Linked DNA regions of Azospirillum brasilense. The protein of the gene in region 4 binds, or shares a complex with, the protein of the main gene of each other region. Links are inferred from orthologs where the notes say so. Each region holds a gene or a part of one and is shown on either strand. Other genes may lie near its edges.

Region 1 (5,513 bases), 490 kb from region 4 along the record:
GGGGCAGCGTGGTGTCGACGCCGCCGATCACATACTCCTCGATCGTCCGGCGCAGCCGCATCAGGCACTCGTTGCGGGTGGTGCCGTGAACGACCAGCTTGGCGATCAGGCTGTCGTAATGCGGCGGGATGCGGTAGCCGTCGTAGAGCGCCGAGTCGACGCGCACGCCCAGTCCGCCCGGCGCGTGGTAGCCGTCGATCTTCCCCGGCGACGGGATGAAGGTCTCCGGATGCTCCGCGTTCACGCGGCACTCGATCGAATGGCCCTGGAAGCGGATGTCCGCCTGGCCGTAGCCGAGCGGGGCGCCGGTCGCCACGCGGATCTGCTCGCGCACCAGGTCGATGCCGGTGATCATCTCGGTGATCGTGTGCTCGACCTGCAGGCGGGTGTTCATCTCGATGAAGTAGAACTGCCCGTCCTCGAACAGGAACTCCATCGTGCCGACGCCGCGGTAGCCGATGGCCGCCGCCGTCTTGGCCGCCAGATCGCCGATGAAGGCGCGCTGCTCGGCGTTCAGGGCCGGCGACGGGGCTTCCTCGATGACCTTCTGGTGGCGGCGCTGCACGGAGCAGTCGCGCTCGCCGAAATGCACGCAGTTGCCATGCTCGTCGCCGAGAAGCTGGATCTCGATGTGCCGGGGCTTGCCGAGATACTTCTCGATGTAGACCTCGTCGTTGCCGAAGGCGGCGCGCGCCTCGCCACGGGCGAGCTGGTAGGCTTCCTTGAGCTGGTCGGGGTTGCGGGCGACCTTCATGCCCTTGCCGCCGCCGCCCGCCGCCGCCTTGATGAGGATCGGATAGCCGGTCTCGCGGCCGATCTTCTCGGCCTCCTCCAGCGTCGGCACCGGGCCGTCGGAGCCGGGGACCACGGGAAGCCCCTGCTCCATCACCGTCTTCTTGGCGGTGACCTTGTCGCCCATGATGCGGATGTGCTCCGCGGTCGGGCCGATGAAGGTGAAGCCGTGCTCCTCCACCATCTCCGCGAACTGGGCGTTCTCCGACAGGAAGCCGATGCCGGGATGGATCGCGTCCGCCCCGGTGATCGACGCCGCCGACAGGATCGCCGGAATGTTCAGGTAGCTTTCGCGGGCCGACGCGGGACCGATGCACACGCTCTCGTCCGCGAGGCGGACGTGCATGGCGTCGGCATCGGCGGTGGAATGCACCGCCACGGTCTGGATTCCCATCTCACGGCAGGCGCGGTGGATGCGCAGAGCAATCTCACCGCGGTTCGCGATCAGGACCTTCTCGAACATCGCCAAGGGATGATCCCCGCTCACTCGATGATCATTAGGACTTCGCCGAACTCCACCGGCTGGCTGTCGGAGACCAGGACCTCGACAACCGTGCCGCCCCGCGGGGCCTTGATGGGGTTCATGACCTTCATCGCCTCGATGATGAGGACGGTCTGGCCGGCCTTCACCGTGTCGCCGACGCGAACGAAGGGGGTGCCGCCCGGCTCGGCCGCGGCGTAGGCCGTGCCGACCATCGGCGAGGTGACCGCGCCGGGATGGCTGGCGGGCTTGCCCGCCGGGGCGGCGGCCGGAGCCGCAACGGGGGCGGGAGCGGCGACCGGAGCGTGCACGGCCACCGCCTGGGCGGCCGTCGGGCGGGTGACGCGGATCCGCTTCTCGCCCTCGGCAAACTCGATCTCGCTCAAGCCCGTCTCACGCAGGAGATCCGCGAGCTTGCGGACCAGATCGCCGTCGATGTCGAAGCTTGCCATGGTGTTCGTTTTTCCCGTGTTCCTTAGTCGCGCTCGAGGATATTCGCCATGGCGTCCAGCGCCAGCAGATACCCGTGAGGGCCGAAGCCGCAGATCATCCCCTTGGCCACCGCGGAAATGTGCGAGTGGTGGCGGATGGCCTCACGCTTGTAGATGTTGGAGAGATGCACCTCGACGATCGGCAGCTCGGACAGGATCAGCGCGTCCATGATGGCGACGGAGGTGTGGCTGTAGGCGCCGGCGTTGATGACGATGCCGTCATGCTCCGTCCGCGCCTGCTGAATCCAGGAAACAAGTTCGCCCTCGTGGTTCGACTGCCGGAAGTCGATGGCCAGCCCGAGCTGTTCGGCGCGTTCCTGGCACGCGCCTTCCAGATCATCGAGCGTCATGGAGCCATAAATGTGCGGTTCGCGCACGCCCAGCATGTTCAGGTTCGGTCCGTTCAGGACCAGAACGGAAGCGTCGATGGCCACGGGCCACGCCCCTTTTCCAAGATCGAGTCCGCGCGTTTATAGCACTTTGCGTCGCGCTGGCAATGCCGCATGGCGCAAACGTTACGCCCATTCGGCGTGTTCTGCTCCCTTAGACGCCAAATGCCTCACGGCGCGGCGGACAGATGACGGCGCAAAATCTCTTCGAAGGCCCCGCCATCCTTCAGCTTTCTCAATCCGGCGTTGAAGGCCGCCATGATCGCCGCCGCCTCCGGCAGCGAACGGGAGAGAATCAGGTGCTGCCCGGCGCGGGCGTAAGGCAAGGAGGCGACGCGGATATCATCCCCGGCCATCGCCTTCGCCACGGCGCTGCGCCCGGTGAACTCGTCGATGACGAAGGCGTCCACCCGTCCCGAGGCGACCATCCGCACGCAGGCCGGCAGGTCCGCCGGGCTCTCCCGCGACAGCGCGCCCGCCGCGGCCAGTTCCGCCAGCTCCGCCGGCAGGGCGTATCCGACCGGCGCGCAGACCGTGCGCCCTCGGAAATCCTCCGGTTTGCGAAAGTCCATGCCGCTGTGGGCGGACAGGTAAACGAGTTGCCGCACCTCCAGCAGCGGGTCGGAGAACAGCATCTCCACCGCGCGGTCCGGCGTGCGAACATATGGGAAGGTGCCGAGGAACCTGCCCGCCAGCACGCCGTCGTAGCCGCGGCGCCAAGGCATGAAGCGCACATCGTAGCGCAGCCCGACCTCGCCGAAGGCGCGGCGCACGATCTCGGTCAGCAGGCCGCCCTCCGGCAGGTCCTCCCCGGTGAAGGGGGCGAAATCGTTGCCGGTGACCAGATCCAGGGCCGAACCGAGGGGCGCCGAGTCGAGCGGTGTGGCGTGGACGGGACCAAAGGCCACCAGCAGCAGGAGCATGGCCAGAAGACACCGCCGCCCCGCCATCGCCCGCCCCCTTCCCTCTTCCGCGGACGCCCGCTCACTCCGCCGGGGCGCGGTTGCGCCGCCCGGCGGGGTCGGTGAACAGGTCGTTGATGCGCTGGACATGCTCCGCCACCGCCTCGCGGATGGAGAAGATGCGCTTCTCGGCGCCGCCGCTCCAGCCGACCGGCTTCTTGCGGAAGATCGAGCGGAAGAAGCGGGTGTTGCGCAGGAAGCCCTGCTGGAGGTTCAGGTCGACGTCGCCGTAGCGCTCCGGCAGGCTGCGGGCGACCCGCCGTGCCATGAAGGAGCGCAGCCAGAAATGGCCGGCGCCGAACAGGCCGCCCAGCACCACCAGCGCCGCCAGCACCCCGACCGGCAGGCCGCCGGCCCAGGCCGGCTGCGACTGGGTCAGCCAGGTGAGGAAGGCCGACACCGTGTCGCCGCCGGCGAGGCTGGCGATCCCGCCGAACAGCAGGGCGAGCAGGGCCAGCCACACCGCGTCGCCGATCAGCACCAGCTTGCGCCAGCGCTTCATCGCCGCGGCGAGCTGCGGGACGATCTCGCCCTTCAGCTCCTTCACGAGGCTGTCGATCATGCCGACGATGCGGTAGGCGCGGGCGACCTCCACCTCGTTGATGCGCACCTGGAGTTCGGCGAGGTCGGAGTCGCGCCGCGCCTCGTAGCGGGCGCGCACCGCGTCGTCGGCGATGGCGACCGCCGACTTGCTGTCATAGAGCGCGTAGAAGCGGCCCGAGACCAGACCGGCCTGCGCGATGGCGCGCTGCCAGGCGCCGAACACCGCCTCCAGATTGTCTTCCTTCGCCGTGGTGTCGATCTGGTTCAGGATGTAGCAGACCTTGCGCGCGTCGGCGCGGTCCACCGTCTTCGCCACCAGATGCTTCAGCGTGTCCTGCATCGCCCCCGGCTCCGGGTGGCGCCCGTCGAAGAAGACCAGCACGAGGTCGGACAGCTCGACGATGTGGTCGACCAGCCGCAGCACCGAGCGGCGCTGGTCGTCGGCGTCGAAGCCCGGCGAGTCGATGAAGATCTTGCCGCGCGCCCGGTCGCCGGACAGCGTCTTGAGCTGCAGGTAGTTGTCGATGCGCTTGCCCTCGCCCGCCGCGACCTTCTCGATCTCGTCGGCGATCCGGTAGAAGGGAAAGCGCGGATCGGCGTTCAGCGCGGTGCCCGGCAGGGCCTCCCGCCGGGTCTCCGGCCCGTGGCAGATCACCGTGAACTTGTCGTCCACCGCCTGGTTGCCGGTGTTCTGCAGCGGTGCGCCGAGATAGCCGTTGAGGAAGGTGGACTTGCCCGCGGAGAAGGTGCCCAGCACCGCGATCATCGGCCACCAGGGAATGCGGGTGGTCAGCGACTCGTGCGGACCCAGCAGACCCAGCCGGACCAGCACCCGGTCGAAATTGCGGAAGGTCGGGATGACCGGGAGAAGGTTCGGGTTTTCCGCGCGGAGATGCGCGTCCAGGGCGGCGAGGCGCTGCTGGAGGGCTTGCCTGGGGGTCATGGCCGGCCGGGTCCCGTCTGCTGTGAAATGGGGTGACGTCTCGTGTCGGAGGCATTCTCTAGCACGAGGGCCCGTTGCGATGGACAGCGAAATCGCCGTGACCGGAAACGCCGTGACGGCGGCGCGGCGTCGGTCCTATCCTGATGGCGTCGTCCCATTCCAAGCATGAGCGCGAGGAGGCAGGCCAGTGACGCAGGGACCGCGGGGGCATGGCGCCCATGACGACGATCACCAGCATCATGACCATGATCATGAACACGGGGATGGGCATGAGCACGGCCATGCGCACAGCCATGACCACAGCCACGGGCATGCCCACACCGCGACGGTGACGGCGGACAGCGAGCGGCGAATCCTGCTGGTCCTGCTGATGACCGCCGGCCTGATGGTGGTGGAGGTGGTGGGCGGCGTGCTGTCCGGGTCGCTCGCCCTGCTGGCCGATGCCGGGCACATGCTGACCGACGCGGCGGCGCTGGCGCTCGCCTGGCTGGCCTTCCGGCTGGGGCGGCGCCCGTCCGACCGGCGGCGCAGCTTCGGCTACCACCGGCTCCAGGTCCTCGCCGCCTTCGTCAACGGCCTCAGCCTGTTCCTGCTCTCCGCCTGGATCCTGTGGGAGGCGGCGCAGCGGCTGCTGGAGCCCCAGCCGGTCCTGGGCGGCACCATGATGGCGGTGGCGGTGCTGGGCGGGCTGGGCAACCTCGTCGGCTTCTGGATTCTGCACCGCGGCGACCGCGGGAACCTGAACGTCCGCGGCGCCGCCCTGCACGTGCTGGGCGACCTGCTCGGCTCGGTGGCGGCGGTCGTGGCGGCGGGCATCATCCTGGCGACCGGCTGGACACCCATCGACCCGATCCTGTCGGTGCTGGTCGCCCTGCTGATCCTGCGCGGCGCCTGGGAGGTGGTGCGGCAGAG
Region 2 (5,432 bases), 490 kb from region 4 along the record:
ATCTGCCGAACCTGTCCGGCTCGCTCCAGGCTTACCGGCCGCCCGGACACCAGTATGCGGGCGGGCAGCGCGTGCGCGCCACCGGCGATTACGAACCCTGGACTCCGGGCTGAGACGCCCGCGCGGTCCTTTAGGAATCCCTCATGCGCCGCAATGTGATTGAAACCGTGCTCGGCGGGGTCGTCCTCGCCGTGGCCGGCTTTTTTCTGGCTTTCGCCTACACCAGCGCCGATTTGCGCAAGGTGAACGGCTATGCCCTCACCGCCAATTTCACCAGCATCTCCGGCCTCCAGAGCGGGGCGGACGTGCGGATCAGCGGCGTGAAGGTGGGGTCGGTCACCGAACTGACGCTCGACCCGAAGAGCTATCAGGCGGTCGTGCACATGTCGATCCACCCGGACATCAAGCTGCCCAAGGACACCGCGGCGGTCATCGCCTCGGAAAGCCTGCTGGGCGGCAAGTTCCTGTCGCTGGAGCCGGGCGGCGAGGAGGACATGCTCAAGCCGGACGGCCGCGTCGAATACACGCAGAGCACCCCCGGCATCGAACAGCTCCTGGGCCAGGTCATCTTCTCGCTGCAGAACATGAGCAAGCCCGGCCAGGAGGGCGGCGAGCCGCCCAAGCTGTAAGCGCCACACACCGGGCCACAACACACCGGGCCACAACACACCGGTACGACGAACGAAGGGGCCTCGCGGCCCCTTTTTTCATTTGCCCACCCACTTTTCCCCAATCCCCTTCGGAACAGCCTCGGCCACGCTGGCGTTTCCTTGCCCAGGCCCAACACGGCACACTCATCAAAGGAGATCAGCGATGAAAGCCCGTTTCCTGGTTCTCGGCCTCGCCCTGCTCGCCGCCGCCTGCGGCGTGAACACCGAGGAGAAGGCCGCCAGCGGCGCTCTGGGCGGGGCGGCGGCGGGCGCCGTGGTCGGCGGGCCGGTCGGCGCGGTGGTCGGCGGCGCCGCGGGTGCTGCGGGCGGCACCGCCACCCAGAAGGTCGAGGAGAAGGAGGGCACCGCCGGCCCGTCCACCACCAACGCCCCCTACGGCGGCACCCGCCCCAGCGGCAGCATCACCCAGTAAGCGGCCCCGACAAAGCCGGTTCAACAAAGCGGTCACGGAGTAGACGGGGAGACGCTTCCGGGCTAGAAGGCTGTCGGGTTTCGGCCCACGCCGTTCGACATCACGGAAGCGATCCCCAGTGACGACGATCCCAGTGACGACGACTCCGAAAAGCCTCCGCCTGCGCGGCGCGGCCCTAGCGGCCGCGCTGCTCTGCCTTCCGGTCCTGAGCCCGGCCGGCCCGGCCGGCGCCGCTCCGGTGCCGGAGGAGATGGTCAGCCGCTCCGCCGCCAAGCTGCAGGGGCTGGACAAGATCACCGCCCGCACCTCCACCTTCACCATCGCGGTCGGCGAGACCAAGGCGCTCGGCAGCCTGCGCATCACGCTGCGCGCCTGCAAGGAAAACCCGCCGATCGAGACGCCGGAAACCGCGGCCTTCCTCGAAGTGATCGAGAACAAGCCCGGCGAACAGGCGGAGCCTGTGTTCAGCGGCTGGATGTTCGCTTCCAGCCCCGCCCTGTCGGCGATGGAGCACCCGATCTACGACGTCTGGGTGCTGTCCTGCGAGGGGGACTGAGTCCAGCCGGGCCGAGCCCTCCGTTTCCCGCCCTCAGCCTTCCGCGCCCAGCAGCGCCGTGATGGCCGCCCCCTGGTCGACGCCGCCGAAGTCCGTCGGCACCGCCAGGGCGGCGGCCAGCCGGCGACGGTACTCGGCGCGCGGAATCTCCATGGCGCCGAACTGGCTCAGATGTTCCGTCACGAATTGCGCGTCCAGCAGCCTGTAGCCCGCCGCGCGCAGCCGGGCGACCAGATGGACCAGCGCCACCTTGCTGGCGTCGGTGACGCGGCTGAACATGCTTTCCCCGAAGAAGGCGCCGCCCAGCGCGACGCCGTAGAGGCCGCCGACGAGTTGGCCGCCGCTCCAGCATTCCACGCTGTGGGCGCAGCCGCGCTCGTGCAGTTCGGTGTAGAGCCGCAGGATGTCGCCGTTGATCCAGGTCTTCGGACGGTCCGGCGTCGGCTCCGCGCAGGCTTCGATCACCGCGCGGAACGCCGTGTCGAAGCGCAGGTCGAACGGGCCGCGCCGCACCGTCTTGCGCAGCTTGCGCGGGACGTGGAAGCCCTCCAGCGGCAGGACGCCGCGCCGCTCCGGATCGAACCAGTACAGCTCCTCGGAGTCGGCGTTCTCCGCCATCGGGAAAATGCCGGCGGCGTAGGCGCGCAGAAGCAGCGATGCGGACAGCTCGATCATCGCCGACACTATAGCCGTTTGCCCCCTCACCCCCGCAACGTTATCTCAGCGCACCACTTCCGCGCGACAGGTGGCTCCCACCATGGTATGCAACGTGGAGGCGCTTTCTCAGAAGGGATTCCAGCATGAAGACGGCTCTGTCAGCCATCATCGTATCGGTGGTTGCGTTTCTCTCGATGACCGGCGCGTCATGGGCGCAGCGCAAGGCGGAGCCCGGCACCTTCGATTACTATGTGCTCAGCCTCTCCTGGTCGCCAACCCACTGCGCCAAGAATCAGGGGGACGCCGACCCCGACCAGTGCGGGGTCGAGCGCAAGTTCGGCTTCATCGTCCACGGCCTGTGGCCGCAATACAGCAACGGCGGCTACCCGGCCACCTGCACACGCGACCGCACCGTCCCCCGCGCCGTGGTGGACGCCACCATGCCGGTGATGCCCAGCGTCGGGCTGATCGTGCACCAGTGGACGAAGCACGGCACCTGCAGCGGCCTGCCCGTCACCGACTATTTCGCGCAGGTCCGCAAGGCCTTCGCCAAGGTGAAGATCCCCGAGGCGCTCCAGGCCCCGAAATCCGACCTGTCGATCCCGGCGACCCAGGTGGAACGCCTGTTCGTCCAGGCCAACCCGGGACTGGAGCCGGAGTCGGTGGCGCTGGTCTGCTCCAAGCGCGACGTGGCGGAGGTCCGGCTGTGCCTGAACAAGGACCTGACCTTCATGCCCTGCGGCGCCAAGGTGGTCGACCGCTGCCGCCGCGACGCGCTGCTGACCGCGGCGCCGTGACGGGGTGTCGGATTATCGCGGACAACAGGGGCTTCACGGATTGCGCGGATTAAGGCACGGATTTCACGGATTTCTTTGGGCTTGCTCAGCGCGCTGATCGAACAGGCCCGCACTGGGCACGGATATAAAAATCCGTGAAATCCGTGCCTGGGTCCGTGAAATCCGTGAAGACCTTGTCATCCGAGAATCCGGCACCCGCTGGAACGAAAAGAGCCCTTCCTCCCCATCGGGAAGAAGGGCTCTTTTCATTGACCCGCTCGTCGAACCGCTCGACGGCTTACTTCTTCATGCCCATCAGCTGTTCGAGCCAGTGGATGTCGTAGTTGCCGTCGATGAAGGCCTGCTGCGCGATGATGCGCTGGTGCAGGGGCAGCGTGGTGTCGACGCCGCCGATCACATACTCCTCGATCGTCCGGCGCAGCCGCATCAGGCACTCGTTGCGGGTGGTGCCGTGAACGACCAGCTTGGCGATCAGGCTGTCGTAATGCGGCGGGATGCGGTAGCCGTCGTAGAGCGCCGAGTCGACGCGCACGCCCAGTCCGCCCGGCGCGTGGTAGCCGTCGATCTTCCCCGGCGACGGGATGAAGGTCTCCGGATGCTCCGCGTTCACGCGGCACTCGATCGAATGGCCCTGGAAGCGGATGTCCGCCTGGCCGTAGCCGAGCGGGGCGCCGGTCGCCACGCGGATCTGCTCGCGCACCAGGTCGATGCCGGTGATCATCTCGGTGATCGTGTGCTCGACCTGCAGGCGGGTGTTCATCTCGATGAAGTAGAACTGCCCGTCCTCGAACAGGAACTCCATCGTGCCGACGCCGCGGTAGCCGATGGCCGCCGCCGTCTTGGCCGCCAGATCGCCGATGAAGGCGCGCTGCTCGGCGTTCAGGGCCGGCGACGGGGCTTCCTCGATGACCTTCTGGTGGCGGCGCTGCACGGAGCAGTCGCGCTCGCCGAAATGCACGCAGTTGCCATGCTCGTCGCCGAGAAGCTGGATCTCGATGTGCCGGGGCTTGCCGAGATACTTCTCGATGTAGACCTCGTCGTTGCCGAAGGCGGCGCGCGCCTCGCCACGGGCGAGCTGGTAGGCTTCCTTGAGCTGGTCGGGGTTGCGGGCGACCTTCATGCCCTTGCCGCCGCCGCCCGCCGCCGCCTTGATGAGGATCGGATAGCCGGTCTCGCGGCCGATCTTCTCGGCCTCCTCCAGCGTCGGCACCGGGCCGTCGGAGCCGGGGACCACGGGAAGCCCCTGCTCCATCACCGTCTTCTTGGCGGTGACCTTGTCGCCCATGATGCGGATGTGCTCCGCGGTCGGGCCGATGAAGGTGAAGCCGTGCTCCTCCACCATCTCCGCGAACTGGGCGTTCTCCGACAGGAAGCCGATGCCGGGATGGATCGCGTCCGCCCCGGTGATCGACGCCGCCGACAGGATCGCCGGAATGTTCAGGTAGCTTTCGCGGGCCGACGCGGGACCGATGCACACGCTCTCGTCCGCGAGGCGGACGTGCATGGCGTCGGCATCGGCGGTGGAATGCACCGCCACGGTCTGGATTCCCATCTCACGGCAGGCGCGGTGGATGCGCAGAGCAATCTCACCGCGGTTCGCGATCAGGACCTTCTCGAACATCGCCAAGGGATGATCCCCGCTCACTCGATGATCATTAGGACTTCGCCGAACTCCACCGGCTGGCTGTCGGAGACCAGGACCTCGACAACCGTGCCGCCCCGCGGGGCCTTGATGGGGTTCATGACCTTCATCGCCTCGATGATGAGGACGGTCTGGCCGGCCTTCACCGTGTCGCCGACGCGAACGAAGGGGGTGCCGCCCGGCTCGGCCGCGGCGTAGGCCGTGCCGACCATCGGCGAGGTGACCGCGCCGGGATGGCTGGCGGGCTTGCCCGCCGGGGCGGCGGCCGGAGCCGCAACGGGGGCGGGAGCGGCGACCGGAGCGTGCACGGCCACCGCCTGGGCGGCCGTCGGGCGGGTGACGCGGATCCGCTTCTCGCCCTCGGCAAACTCGATCTCGCTCAAGCCCGTCTCACGCAGGAGATCCGCGAGCTTGCGGACCAGATCGCCGTCGATGTCGAAGCTTGCCATGGTGTTCGTTTTTCCCGTGTTCCTTAGTCGCGCTCGAGGATATTCGCCATGGCGTCCAGCGCCAGCAGATACCCGTGAGGGCCGAAGCCGCAGATCATCCCCTTGGCCACCGCGGAAATGTGCGAGTGGTGGCGGATGGCCTCACGCTTGTAGATGTTGGAGAGATGCACCTCGACGATCGGCAGCTCGGACAGGATCAGCGCGTCCATGATGGCGACGGAGGTGTGGCTGTAGGCGCCGGCGTTGAT
Region 3 (5,365 bases), 130 kb from region 4 along the record:
CGGCTATCTGGAGTCGTGGCTGCGCGGCGTCGGCTGCGTGCCGCTGTTCAACCTGATGGAGGACGCCGCCACCGCGGAGATCAGCCGCACCCAGCTCTGGCAGTGGGTCCACCATCGCGCCACGCTGGACGACGGACGCCCGGTGACCATGGAGCTGGTGGACGAGACCATCGCCGAGGAGCTGGCCGCCTGGAAGGCCCGCGTCGGCGACCGCATGTTCGACCATGGCCTGTACGAGGACGCCGCGGTGATGCTGCGCGACCTCGTGGAGCGAAACGACTTCGTGGATTTCCTGACCCTGCCGGCCTACGACCGCATCGTCGCGCAGGGGGCGTGAGGCCCCCACCCTAACCCTCCCCCGCTCTCGCAGGGGAGGGGACTGCCGCCGCTTCGCGATCATCTCCCTCCCCTGCGAAGCGGGGGAGGGCCGGGGCCGGGGCGGGGGCAACACTCAGGCGCGTTACCAGCCTGCCCGACCGGCTTGGCAAAAGGCGGGGGCTTCGCCATGTTCGCTGGCCTGCCCGCGTCCTGAGCCAGAGGTTCCGTTCCCGTGTCCACCCCCTCCACCGTCCCGCCGGCCTCGCGCGGGGCCGAGTCGCTCGCGCTGCTGCTGCTGGTCGGCGGCTTGATCGGGGTGATCTTTCCGGTCACCAAGATCGCTCAGGCGGCCGGCGTGCCGCCGCTGCCCTGGGCCTTCTCCATGATGCTGGGCGCCGGCGTGATCCTGGCCGGGCTGGCGCGCGTCAAAGGCCAGGCGATGCCCCTGACCGGGCGGTATCTGCGCTATTTCGCGGTGTCGGGGCTGCTGTCGATGGCGCTGCCCAACGTGGTGCTGTTCTTCGTCATGCCCTGGCTGGGGGCCGGGCTGTCGGCGGTGGTCTACACGCTGCCGCCGATCCTGACGCTGCTGATGGCCGTGGCGGTGCGGATCGAGACGCCCGACCGCGGCCGGGTGGCGGGCATCCTGCTGGGCTTCGTCGGGGCGCTGATGATTGTCGGGCCGCGCGGCAGCCTGCCCTCGCCCGAACTGGCGGGCTGGATGGCGCTGGCCTTCGTCATGCCGGCGGCGGTTGCGGCGGGCAACGTCTACCGCACCATGGCGTGGCCGCCGGGCGGGCAGCCGGTGGCGCTGGCCGCGGGCACCATGCTGGGCGGGGCGGGCTGGGTCGCGCTGGCGTTGCTCGGCACCGGGGCGGTGGCGGAGCTGCCGGCGCTGGGTCTCGCGCCCGGACTGGCCCTGCTCCAGATCGCGGTGACGGCGCTGACCTACGTGCTGTATTTCCGCCTCCAGGTCGTCGCCGGGCCGGTCTATCTCAGCCAGATCGGCTACGTGGCGACCTCCGTCGGGCTGGGCACCGGGACGCTGCTGTTCGGCGAGCGCTATTCCCCCTGGGTGTGGGGCGGCGCGGCGGTGATCGTCCTGGGCGTGCTTCTGGTCAGTTTTGGCCGGCGATTCGCGCGATAAGCTGTGGCATCGCCGCCGCGCACCGTGGTACCAAGGCCGGTCCGCGACGTCCGCGTCCTATCCTATTCGGTCCGTGATCCTTCCGGCATGCAAACCTTCCTGGAATTCGAAAAGCCGATCGCCGAGCTTGAAGGCAAGATCGAGGAACTGCGCCACCTGACCAACGCCGGCGACATCAACATCGCCGACGAAGTGTCGAAGCTGCAGACCAAGGTCGACAAGCTCCTCCGGCAGACCTACGCGAAGCTCACCCCGGCGCAGAAGGTGCAGGTGGCCCGCCACCCCAACCGTCCGCACTGTCTGGACTATGTGAAGGGGCTGATCGACGACTTCACGCCGCTGGCCGGCGACCGCGGCTTCGCCGAGGACCGCGCGGTCATCGGCGGGCTGGGCCGCTTCCGCGGCCGCTCGGTCGTGGTGATCGGGCAGGAGAAGGGCCACGACACCGAAACGCGCGTGCGCCACAACTTCGGCATGGCCAAGCCCGAGGGCTACCGCAAGGCCCAGCGCCTGATGGACCTCGCCGACCGCTTCTCGCTGCCGGTCGTCTCGCTGGTCGACACCGCCGGCGCCTTCCCCGGCGTCCAGGCGGAGGAGCGCGGCCAGGCCGAGGCCATCGCCAAGAGCATCGAGCGCTGCCTGCGCCTGTCCGTGCCCATGGTGGCCGCGGTGATCGGCGAGGGCGGCTCGGGCGGCGCCATCGCCATCGCGACGGCCGACCGGGTGCTGATGCTGGAGCACGCCATCTACTCCGTCATCTCGCCGGAGGGCTGCGCGTCGATCCTGTGGCGCAACCCCGACATGGCCGGTGAGGCCGCCGTCGCGCTGCGCCTGATCAGCCACGACCTCAAGGAACTCGGCGTCATCGACCGGGTGGTGAGCGAGCCGATCGGCGGCGCCCACCGCGACCCGGCGGAGACCGTCAAGGCGCTCGGCGACGCCATCGAGGAGTCGCTGGGCGATCTCGACGGGCTGGACGGCGAGGCGATCCGCGCCCAGCGCCGCCAGAAGTTCCTCGACATGGGCCAGAAGGGCCTGGGGTAAGACGCCATGGCCGCCGGCCCGGAGACCCGTCCCTCCAAGACCCGTCTTCTGCGTCTGGCGGCCACCGTCAACCTCGCGGCGGTGGCCGTGGCGCTGCTGGCCCTGTGGCTGCTGCCGCCGCTGTTCGCGCCGCCGCCCGGCATCGCCGATCCGGGGGCGCGCATGGCCTTCTGGGGGCGGCTCGCCCTCTGGCCGGCGCTGGTGCTGTTCCTGACGGTGGGCGGTGTGCTGGTCGCCCGCGCCCGCTCCGCCGCCCTGAACCCCATCGACGACGCCGAGTCGCGCTTCTACCGGGTCAGCCAGCGCGTGCTGACCAACACGGTGGAGCAGACGTTGATCTTCGTGCCCGCCCTGGCCGCGCTGGTCGCGCAGATGCCGCTGCCGGACCTGGGCTTCGCCCGGCTGGCGACCGCGCTGTTCGTGCTGGGCCGCCTGCTGTTCTGGGCGGGCTACCTGATCCACCCCTATGTGCGGGCGCCGGGCATGGCGGTCACGTTGACCGTCAACCTCGTCGTGCTCGGCTGGGCGTTGGTGCTCGCCGTCGTTTAAGACGCGGGGCTGCCACAACCCCGCTCCCCAGCGCCTCCGGCTTGTGTCATAGATTTCGCCGTATGCCGCCCGATTGCCGGTGAAACCGATGACCCTCTTTTTCCGCTGCCCTTCGCTGCTTCAAATCGCCCTGTCCGCGATCCTTCTGCTGACCGCGTTGCTGGAGCTGTTCGACACCATGCTGGAGGACCTGATCGGCGTGGAAATCACCACCGCGCACGGCCTGCTCGTCTTCGCGCTGGGGAAAATCCTCAAGGAGTGGGTCGAGGTCCGCAAGCAGTTCTCCGAGACGCGGGAGAAGCTGGGCGGCGCGCGGGGTAGCGAGACCGCCTCGCCCCATGCCGGCTGAGCGCGGTGACGCTTACAGCCAGCGCCGCCGCTTGAAATAGATCATCGGCAGCGCCGCCGACAGGATCATCAGCATCACCGCCAGCGGGTAGCCGAAGGTCCAATTCTTCTCGGGCATGTTGACGAAATTCATGCCGTAGATGCTGGCGACCAGGGTCGGCGGAAACAGGGCGACCGTCAGGATCGAGACGATCTTGATGATCTCGTTCTGCTCCACGTTGATCCGGCCCAGCGTGGTGTCCAGCAGCAGGCTGACCTTCCCCGAGAGGAACTGGGCGTACTCGCCGAGCCCCGTCACGTCCTGCAGGGCGGCGCGCGCCCAGCGCCGGGTCCGCTTGGCCGGGGTCCAACCCTCGCCGCGGGCCAGGAAGGTCAGCAGGCGGTTGAGCGTCGACAGGCTGACATGCGCCTTGCCGATCAGGTGGCCGGTGTGGCCGATGCGCTTCAGCGTGCGGGCGTCGTTCCGCCGCTCGCCCTTGACCGGCAGGGCGCGCCCGCGGAAGGCGCGGCTGCCCATGGTGTCCAGCTCCAGCCCGACGCGGCGCAGGACGGCGGCGGTGCGCTCCACCACCCCGTCCAGCAGGGCGGCGAGGACCGCCTCGGCCGTCAACTCCGCGCCGCCGTTGCGGGTGACGCGGCGGCGGAAGGCGAGGAAGGGCTGCGGGTCGACGGCGTGGATGGTGGCGAGCCGTCCGCCGGCCAGGACGAAGCTGACCGGGACGATGCGCGGCTGGTCGGTGTCGGCCCAGATCAGGACGAGCGCGGTCATGTGCACGGCGTCGGGGGTGATGCGCAGGCGGCTCGATTCCTCGATCTCCGCCATCTGCTCCCGAGTCGGCAGCGTGATGCCCATCAGCGCCTCGGCGCGGGCCAGCTCCTCCGGGGTCGGGTTCTGCAGGTCGAGCCAGACGGCCTCGGCGGGCAGCGGGGTGCGGACGCCCTCGGCCTCACGGGCCCAGCGCAGCCGGTCACCGTCGCAGGCGAAGACGTGGAGCATGGCGGCCCCCTGGGTTTTAGAGGAGGCGGCCGAAACGGCGGGGCTTGCGCGGCTGGGGCGGCTCCTCAGCGGTGCCAGAGGAGGCGCTCGCGGCGTCCCCATCCGGAAGGTCGACGGGCGCGCCGTCCTGGCGCAGCGCGGCCTCCAGCTTGCGCCGGAAGGCCCCGCCGTCGTCCTTGGAGTCGAGGAAATGCCCGACCGCTTCCTTCGCCGAGTCGCGGTCGTAGGGGACCTTGCCGAAGACCGACAGCTTGGCGCGCTCCAGGAGCTTCGGGTCCATCCGTTCGCGGATGGCCTTCATCTGGCGGAGCAGGTCCTTGCGCACGTCGGACATGGCGGGTCCCCTTCGCTTACGCGGTCACTCGCGGCCGATCAGCGTGCCGGCCCCGCCCTCGGTGAAGATCTCCAGCAGCAGGGCGTGCGGCACCCGGCCGTCCAGGATGACGGCGGCGTCCACACCCTGTTCGACGGCGTCGATGCAGGTCTCGATCTTCGGGATCATGCCGCCGGTGGCGGTGCCGTCGGCGATGGCGGCGCGCGCCTGATCCAGCGACAGGCGCGGCACCAGCTCCTTGTTCTTGTCCAGAACGCCGGCGACGTCGGTCAGCAGGAAGAAGCGGGTGGCGCCCAGCGCCGAGGCGACGGCGCCCGCCGCGGTGTCGGCGTTGATGTTGTAGGTGTCGCCGTTGCGGTCGAAGCCGATGGGGGCGATGACCGGGATGATGTCCGACTGGGCCAGCGACGTGATGATCTGCGGGTTCACCTGATAGGGCTCACCGACGAAGCCGAGGTCCAGCACCTTCTCGATGTTGCTGTCCGGGTCGCGCTGGGTGCGGCGCAGCTTGCGCGCGGTGATCAGGCTGCCGTCCTTGCCCGACAGGCCGACGGCGCGGCCGCCCGCGTTGTTGATGGCGGCGACGATCTGCTTGTTGATGGAGCCGGCCAGCACCATCTCGACCACC
Region 4 (5,409 bases):
GGGCTCCTCCTCCGCCCAGCGCGCGGCCTGGACGGCCAGCACCTCGCCCGCCGAGTCGTTGTGGCCGCCGTCCAGCCACAGCTCCCAGTCGGCGGGCAGGCCCTCGGCCAGGGGGCCGCGGGTCAGCCGCTGCAGGCGGGCGGGCCACTCCACGGCGGCAAGGCCGCGGCGCACCGCCGCGTCGTCGACCTTGACCGGCAGATGGTCCAGGCAGGCCAGCGCCACCCCGGCGTTGACGATCTGGTGCGCCCCGGCCAGCCCCGGCAGCGGCAGATCGATGCGGCGGCGGGCGCTTTCGAAGCGGAAACCGCCCTCGGTCGGGGTGACCGACCAGCCATGGACCGGCGCCCCCACCGTCTCGGCGCGGATGGCCAGGGTGCGGGCGGCCTCCTCCGCGGGCTGCGGGAAGATCACGGCGGGAACGCCCGGCTTGAAGATGCCCGCCTTCTCGCCCGCGATGGCCTCCAGCGTGTCGCCGAGGAACTGGCGGTGGTCGTAGGAGATGCGCGTGATCGCGGTGACCGCCGGGCGGTCCACCACGTTGGTGGCGTCCAGCCGCCCGCCCAGCCCGGTTTCCAGAAGCACCACGTCCGCCGGCTCCCGCGCGAAGGCGAGCAGAGCAGCGACCGTCGTCACCTCGAAGAAGGTGATGGGTCCGCCGCCGTTCGCCGCCTCGCATTCCTCCAGCAGGGCGGCCAGACGGTCGTCGTCGATCAGCGTGCCGGCCAGCCGGATGCGCTCGTGGAAGCGCACGAGGTGGGGCGAGGTGTAGACATGCACCCGCAGCCCCGCGGCCTCCAGCATCGCCCGCAGGAAGGCGAGCGTGGAGCCCTTGCCGTTGGTGCCCGCCACATGGACCACCGGCGGCAGGCGCCGCTCCGGATGGCCCAGCGCGGCGAGCAGCCGGTGCACGCGGTCCAGCGACAGGTCGATGACCTTGGGGTGCAGACCCTTCAGCCGGTCGAGAACCGGATCGGCGAGCGACTCAGCGAGCGGCATGGCGGGATCAGGCCGGCTGCTCGGAGCCGGTCCTTTCGGCGCCAGCCTGGGCCGGCGTCTCGTCGGCGGCCTCGGCCTGGCTGCGCGGCTCCTCCGTCTGGACGGCGGCCGGCGCGGCCGGCAGCGCTTCCGTCGCGACGGCCAGGACCGGCTGCATCAGCAGGGTCAGGACGCGCGACAGGGTCGGGCGCAGGTCGCGGCGATGGACGACCATGTCCACCATGCCGTGCTCCTGCAGATATTCGGAGCGCTGGAAGCCCTCCGGCAGGGTCTCGCGGATCGTGCTCTCGATCACGCGTGCGCCGGCGAAGCCGATCTGCGCGCCCTTCTCGGCGATGTGGATGTCGCCGATCATCGCGAAGGAGGCGGTGACGCCGCCGGTCGTCGGGTCGGTCAGCACCACGATGTAGGGCAGGCCCGCTTCCTTGACCATCTCCACCGCGATGGTGGTGCGCGGCATCTGCATCAGCGACAGGATGCCTTCCTGCATGCGCGCCCCGCCCGAGGCCGGGACGACAATCAGCGCCGCCTTCTGGGCGATGGCGGTGCGGGCGGCGGCCAGGATGCCCTCGCCCACCGCGATGCCCATCGAGCCGCCCATGAAGCCGAAGTCGAAGGCCGCGACGACCGCCGGCTGCCCGCCGATCAGGCCGGAGCCGACGACGATGGCGTCATGGCGGCCCGTCTTGGTCTGGGCTTCCTTCAGGCGGTCGGTGTAGCGCTTCTGGTCGCGGAACTTCAGCGGATCGACCACCGACTTCGGCAGCTCGACCGACTGGTAGTCGCCCTCGTCAAACATCGAGGCCAGCCGCTTGATCGGGTCCAGCCGCATGTGGAAGCCGCAATGCTGGCAGACGTTGAGGTTCTCCTCCAGATCGCGGTGGAAGAGCATCGCCTCGCAGCTCGGGCACTTGTGCCAGAGGTTGTCGGGAACCTCCTTGCGGGCATAGAGGGCGCGGATCTTGGGGCGGACGTAGTTGGTAAGCCAGTTCATCGAATTCTTCCTGATATCCCGCTCAGCCGGCGCTCGCAGCCCGGCGATCTAGGCCCGACGCACTCAGACGCGCGCGCCGCGCACGCCGCCGGCCAGTTCCCGGACGAAGCCCAGCACATCCTCGGCCAGACCCGGGCGGGCCTTGCCGTCCGCGTCAAGCCCGCCGGCCAGCCGCGTGACGATGGCCGAGCCGACCACCGCCGCGTCGGCGACGCGGGCGACATCGGCCGCCTGCTCCGGCGTCTTGATGCCGAAGCCGACCGCCACCGGCAGGTCGGTGTGGCGCTTCAGGCGCTCCACCGCGGCGCCCACCGCGGCGTTGTCGGCGCTGGCAGCACCGGTGATGCCGGCGATCGACACGTAATAGACGAAGCCCGAGGTGTTCTGGAGCACCGCCGGCAGGCGCTTGTCGTCGGTGGTCGGCGTCGCCAGCCGGATGAAGTTCACCCCGGCCTTCAGCGCCGGGATGCACAGCTCCTCGTCCTCTTCGGGCGGCAGGTCGACGACGATCAGCCCATCCACCCCGGCCTCGATGGCGTCGGCCAGGAAGCGGTCCACCCCATAGGCGTGGATCGGGTTGTAATAGCCCATCAGGATCACCGGCGTGTCGGCGTCCGTTTCGCGGAAGCCGCGCACGAGGTCCAGCGTCTTGCGCGCCGTCGTCCCGGAATGGAGCGCGCGCAGGCTGGCCGCCTGGATCGCCGGGCCGTCGGCCATCGGATCGGAGAAGGGCAGCCCCAACTCGATCAGGTCGGCGCCGGCGGCGGGCAGGCCGTGCAGGACGGCGCGGCAGGTCTCCAGATCCGGGTCGCCCGCGGTGATGAAGGTGACGAGGCCGGCGCGGCCCTCCGCCTTCAGCGCGGCGAACCGCCGGGCGATGCGGCCATTGTCAACAGCGACACTCACAGCTTCACTCCCAGATGCTGGGCGACGGAGAAGATGTCCTTGTCGCCGCGGCCCGACAGGCAGAGCACCATCAGGTGGTCCTTGGGCAGTTTCGGGGCGCGCTTCACGATCTCCGCCAGCGCGTGCGCCGATTCCAGCGCGGGGATGATGCCCTCGGTGCGGGCGCAGAGCTGGAAGGCGTCCAGCGTCTCCTGGTCGGTGGCCGAGACATACTCGACGCGCCCGATGTCGTGCAGCCAGGAATGCTCCGGCCCGACGCCCGGATAGTCCAGGCCGGCGGAGATGGAGTGGCCTTCCAGGATCTGCCCGTCCTCGTCCTGCAGCAGGTAGGTGCGGTTGCCGTGCAGCACGCCGGGGCGCCCGCCGGTGATCGAGGCGGCATGGGCCAGCGGCCCCTTGTCGATGCCGTGGCCGGCGGCCTCGACCGCGACCATCTGCACCGACGGATCGTCGAGGAAGGGGTGGAACAGGCCAATGGCGTTGGAGCCGCCGCCGACGCAGGCGACGAGGCTGTCGGGCAGGCGTCCCTCCAGCTCCTGCATCTGGACGCGCACCTCATCGCCGATCACCGACTGGAAGTCGCGGACCATGGCGGGGTACGGGTGCGGGCCGGCGGCCGTGCCGATCAGGTAGTAGGTGTCGGCGACGTTGGTGACCCAGTCGCGCAGCGCCTCGTTCATCGCGTCCTTCAGCGTCCGCGCGCCGGAGGTCACCGGGACCACCTCGGCCCCCAGCAGCTTCATGCGGAAGACGTTGGGCTGCTGGCGGGCGATGTCGGTCTCGCCCATGTAGATGACGCAGGGCATGTCGAACAGCGCGCAGACCGTGGCGGTCGCCACACCATGCTGGCCGGCGCCCGTCTCGGCGATGATCCGCTTCTTGCCCATGCGGCGGGCGAGCAGGATCTGGCCGATGCAGTTGTTGATCTTGTGCGCGCCGGTGTGGTTCAGCTCCTCGCGCTTGAAGTAGATCTTCGCGCCGCCGAGCTTCTCCGTCAGGCGTTCGGCGTAGTAGAGCGGGTTCGGGCGGCCGACATACTGCTTGAGCTGCTCGCGGATCGCGCCTTCGAAGGCGGGATCGGCCCGGGCCTCGCGGTAGGCTTTCTCCACCTCAAGGATCAGGGGCATCAGCGTCTCGGCGACGAAACGTCCGCCATAGATGCCGAAATGCCCGCGCTCGTCGGGACCGGAACGGTAGGTGTTGGGTCTGGTCATGGCCTGGGAAACTGCCTGAAGGGGCCGCGCGGCGCCCGGAAGGCGCCACCATAGCGGCGGATCGCCCGGATTTGAAGCGTTCGCCGAACCTTTCGCCGAACATGCCCACAAGATGGGAAAAGCCGCCGCGAAGGCAATCCGGCGGGACGGCATGGCAGAGCGCCGCCCTCACCCGCCCAGCGGCGGGGCGTAATGCAGGCCGCCATTCATCCACAGCCCGTTCATCCCGCGGTCGATGCCCAGCGGCGAGGCGGCGCCGAGATGGCGGTCGAAGATCTCGCCGTAGTTGCCGACCTGAGTGACCGTGCGGAAGGCCCAGTCGTCGTCGAGCCCCAGCCCCCAGCCGACCCCGGCGGTGGCCCCGAGGAAGCGGCGCACCTCCGGGTCCTGGGCCTCCTCCCTCAGGCGCGGGGCGTTGGCGGCGGTGATGCCCTTCTCCTCGGCCAGCACGGTGGCCAGGAACACCCAGCGCACGATGTCGAACCACCGCCGCTCGTCCGGGCGCACCATCGGGCCCAGCGGCTCCTTGGAGATCGCCTCCGGCAGGATGACGTAGTCGTCGCGGTCGGGGGCCTTCAGCAGCCGCTGCGCGTGCAGGCCGATGCGGTCGCTGGTGTAGAGGTCGCAATGGTGGTTGAAGAAGGCCGACAGGGCCCCTTCGGTCGAGCGCACCCGCTTCAGACGGAAGCGCAGGCCGCTGCGGGCCATCCAATCCTCCAGGTTGCGCAGGGTGGTGGTCTGCTCGATCACGCAGACCGAGGCGCCGGCCGGCAGGTCGGACAGGCGGGCAACGCCCTGGGCGCGGTGCGCGATGAATCCCTGGCCGTCGAACAGGTAGACCGCCGGGAAATCGACCCCGAAGGTGGCGTCGCGCTGCAGGGTCCAGGTGGTCCCCTCCATCACCACGTCCACCTCGCCGTTGCGCAGGATGGCGAAGCGGTTCTCGGAGTTGGTCTCGACGAACTCCACCCGGTCGGCGCTGCCCGCGGTGGCGGCGGCCAGCGCCCGGCACATGTCCACGAAGAAGCCGCGCCAGTTGCCGCTGTCGTCCACCGCCGCCAGACCGGCGCCGCTGGACGAGACGCCGCAGCGCAGCAACCCGCGCTCGCGCACGTCCTCCAGTGTCTCGGCCCACGGGGCGCGGAAGGGCACGGCGAAGGCCGCCGCCAGCACCGCGGCGGCCACCGCGGCCCGCGCGAAACACCGCACCAAACCCATCGGCCATCCCCCCTCTGCCACCTGCGGTCAGCTTCGGCCCGGCAACCGGTGCGGGTCAAGCCCACCCGGCACCCCGTC

What was found.
Region 1: the proteins of accD (region 4) and accB are in contact, whole or in part, in a solved structure (PDB 8UXZ), measured with the Escherichia coli proteins. The link is inferred for Azospirillum brasilense from one-to-one orthologs.
Region 2: the proteins of accD (region 4) and accC are in contact, whole or in part, in a solved structure (PDB 8UXZ), measured with the Escherichia coli proteins. The link is inferred for Azospirillum brasilense from one-to-one orthologs.
Region 3: the proteins of accD (region 4) and D3869_RS06140 are in contact, whole or in part, in a solved structure (PDB 8UXZ), measured with the Escherichia coli proteins. The link is inferred for Azospirillum brasilense from one-to-one orthologs.

Annotation. Positions count from the first base shown.
Region 1 is NZ_CP032345.1:882,515-888,027, forward strand. Bases 1-2,971 are described here. They hold accB (acetyl-CoA carboxylase biotin carboxyl carrier protein), read right to left. Parts: upstream 1,726-2,971; coding sequence 1,276-1,725; downstream 1-1,275. Other genes in these bases: accC (acetyl-CoA carboxylase biotin carboxylase subunit), read right to left, coding at 1-1,255; aroQ (type II 3-dehydroquinate dehydratase), read right to left, coding at 1,749-2,198; D3869_RS04400 (substrate-binding periplasmic protein), read right to left, coding at 2,324-2,971. Also shown: more of D3869_RS04400, read right to left, coding at 2,972-3,076; D3869_RS04405 (dynamin family protein), read right to left, coding at 3,138-4,601; D3869_RS04410 (cation diffusion facilitator family transporter), read left to right, coding at 4,789-5,513. UniProt on the Escherichia coli protein: This protein is a component of the acetyl coenzyme A carboxylase complex; first, biotin carboxylase catalyzes the carboxylation of the carrier protein and then the transcarboxylase transfers the carboxyl group to form malonyl-CoA.
Region 2 is NZ_CP032345.1:879,056-884,487, forward strand. The notes cover bases 2,543-5,432. They hold accC (acetyl-CoA carboxylase biotin carboxylase subunit), read right to left. Parts: upstream 4,715-5,432; coding sequence 3,371-4,714; downstream 2,543-3,370. Other genes in these bases: D3869_RS04380 (ribonuclease T2 family protein), read left to right, coding at 2,543-3,093; accB (acetyl-CoA carboxylase biotin carboxyl carrier protein), read right to left, coding at 4,735-5,184; aroQ (type II 3-dehydroquinate dehydratase), read right to left, coding at 5,208-5,432. Outside these bases: D3869_RS04355 (NADH:ubiquinone oxidoreductase subunit NDUFA12), read left to right, coding at 1-113; outer membrane lipid asymmetry maintenance protein MlaD, read left to right, coding at 144-629; D3869_RS04365 (hypothetical protein), read left to right, coding at 814-1,083; D3869_RS04370 (DUF2155 domain-containing protein), read left to right, coding at 1,202-1,639; aat (leucyl/phenylalanyl-tRNA--protein transferase), read right to left, coding at 1,673-2,314; more of D3869_RS04380, read left to right, coding at 2,440-2,542. UniProt on the Escherichia coli protein: This protein is a component of the acetyl coenzyme A carboxylase complex; first, biotin carboxylase catalyzes the carboxylation of the carrier protein and then the transcarboxylase transfers the carboxyl group to form malonyl-CoA.
Region 3 is NZ_CP032345.1:1,246,689-1,252,053, reverse strand. The notes cover bases 708-3,530. They hold D3869_RS06140 (acetyl-CoA carboxylase carboxyltransferase subunit alpha), read left to right. Parts: upstream 708-1,552; coding sequence 1,553-2,509; downstream 2,510-3,530. Other genes in these bases: D3869_RS06125 (magnesium transporter CorA family protein), read right to left, coding at 3,420-3,530; D3869_RS06130 (hypothetical protein), read left to right, coding at 3,147-3,407; D3869_RS06135 (MAPEG family protein), read left to right, coding at 2,516-3,058; D3869_RS06145 (DMT family transporter), read left to right, coding at 708-1,465. Also shown: aceB (malate synthase A), read left to right, coding at 1-337; more of D3869_RS06145, read left to right, coding at 551-707; more of D3869_RS06125, read right to left, coding at 3,531-4,403; D3869_RS06120 (hypothetical protein), read right to left, coding at 4,420-4,737; argB (acetylglutamate kinase), read right to left, coding at 4,762-5,365. UniProt on the Escherichia coli protein: Component of the acetyl coenzyme A carboxylase (ACC) complex. First, biotin carboxylase catalyzes the carboxylation of biotin on its carrier protein (BCCP) and then the CO(2) group is transferred by the carboxyltransferase to acetyl-CoA to form malonyl-CoA.
Region 4 is NZ_CP032345.1:1,375,505-1,380,913, forward strand. The notes cover bases 1-2,867. They hold accD (acetyl-CoA carboxylase, carboxyltransferase subunit beta), read right to left. Parts: upstream 1,994-2,867; coding sequence 1,007-1,993; downstream 1-1,006. Other genes in these bases: D3869_RS06740 (bifunctional folylpolyglutamate synthase/dihydrofolate synthase), read right to left, coding at 1-999; trpA (tryptophan synthase subunit alpha), read right to left, coding at 2,057-2,867. Outside these bases: more of trpA, read right to left, coding at 2,868-2,899; trpB (tryptophan synthase subunit beta), read right to left, coding at 2,896-4,113; D3869_RS06760 (amino acid ABC transporter substrate-binding protein), read right to left, coding at 4,282-5,331.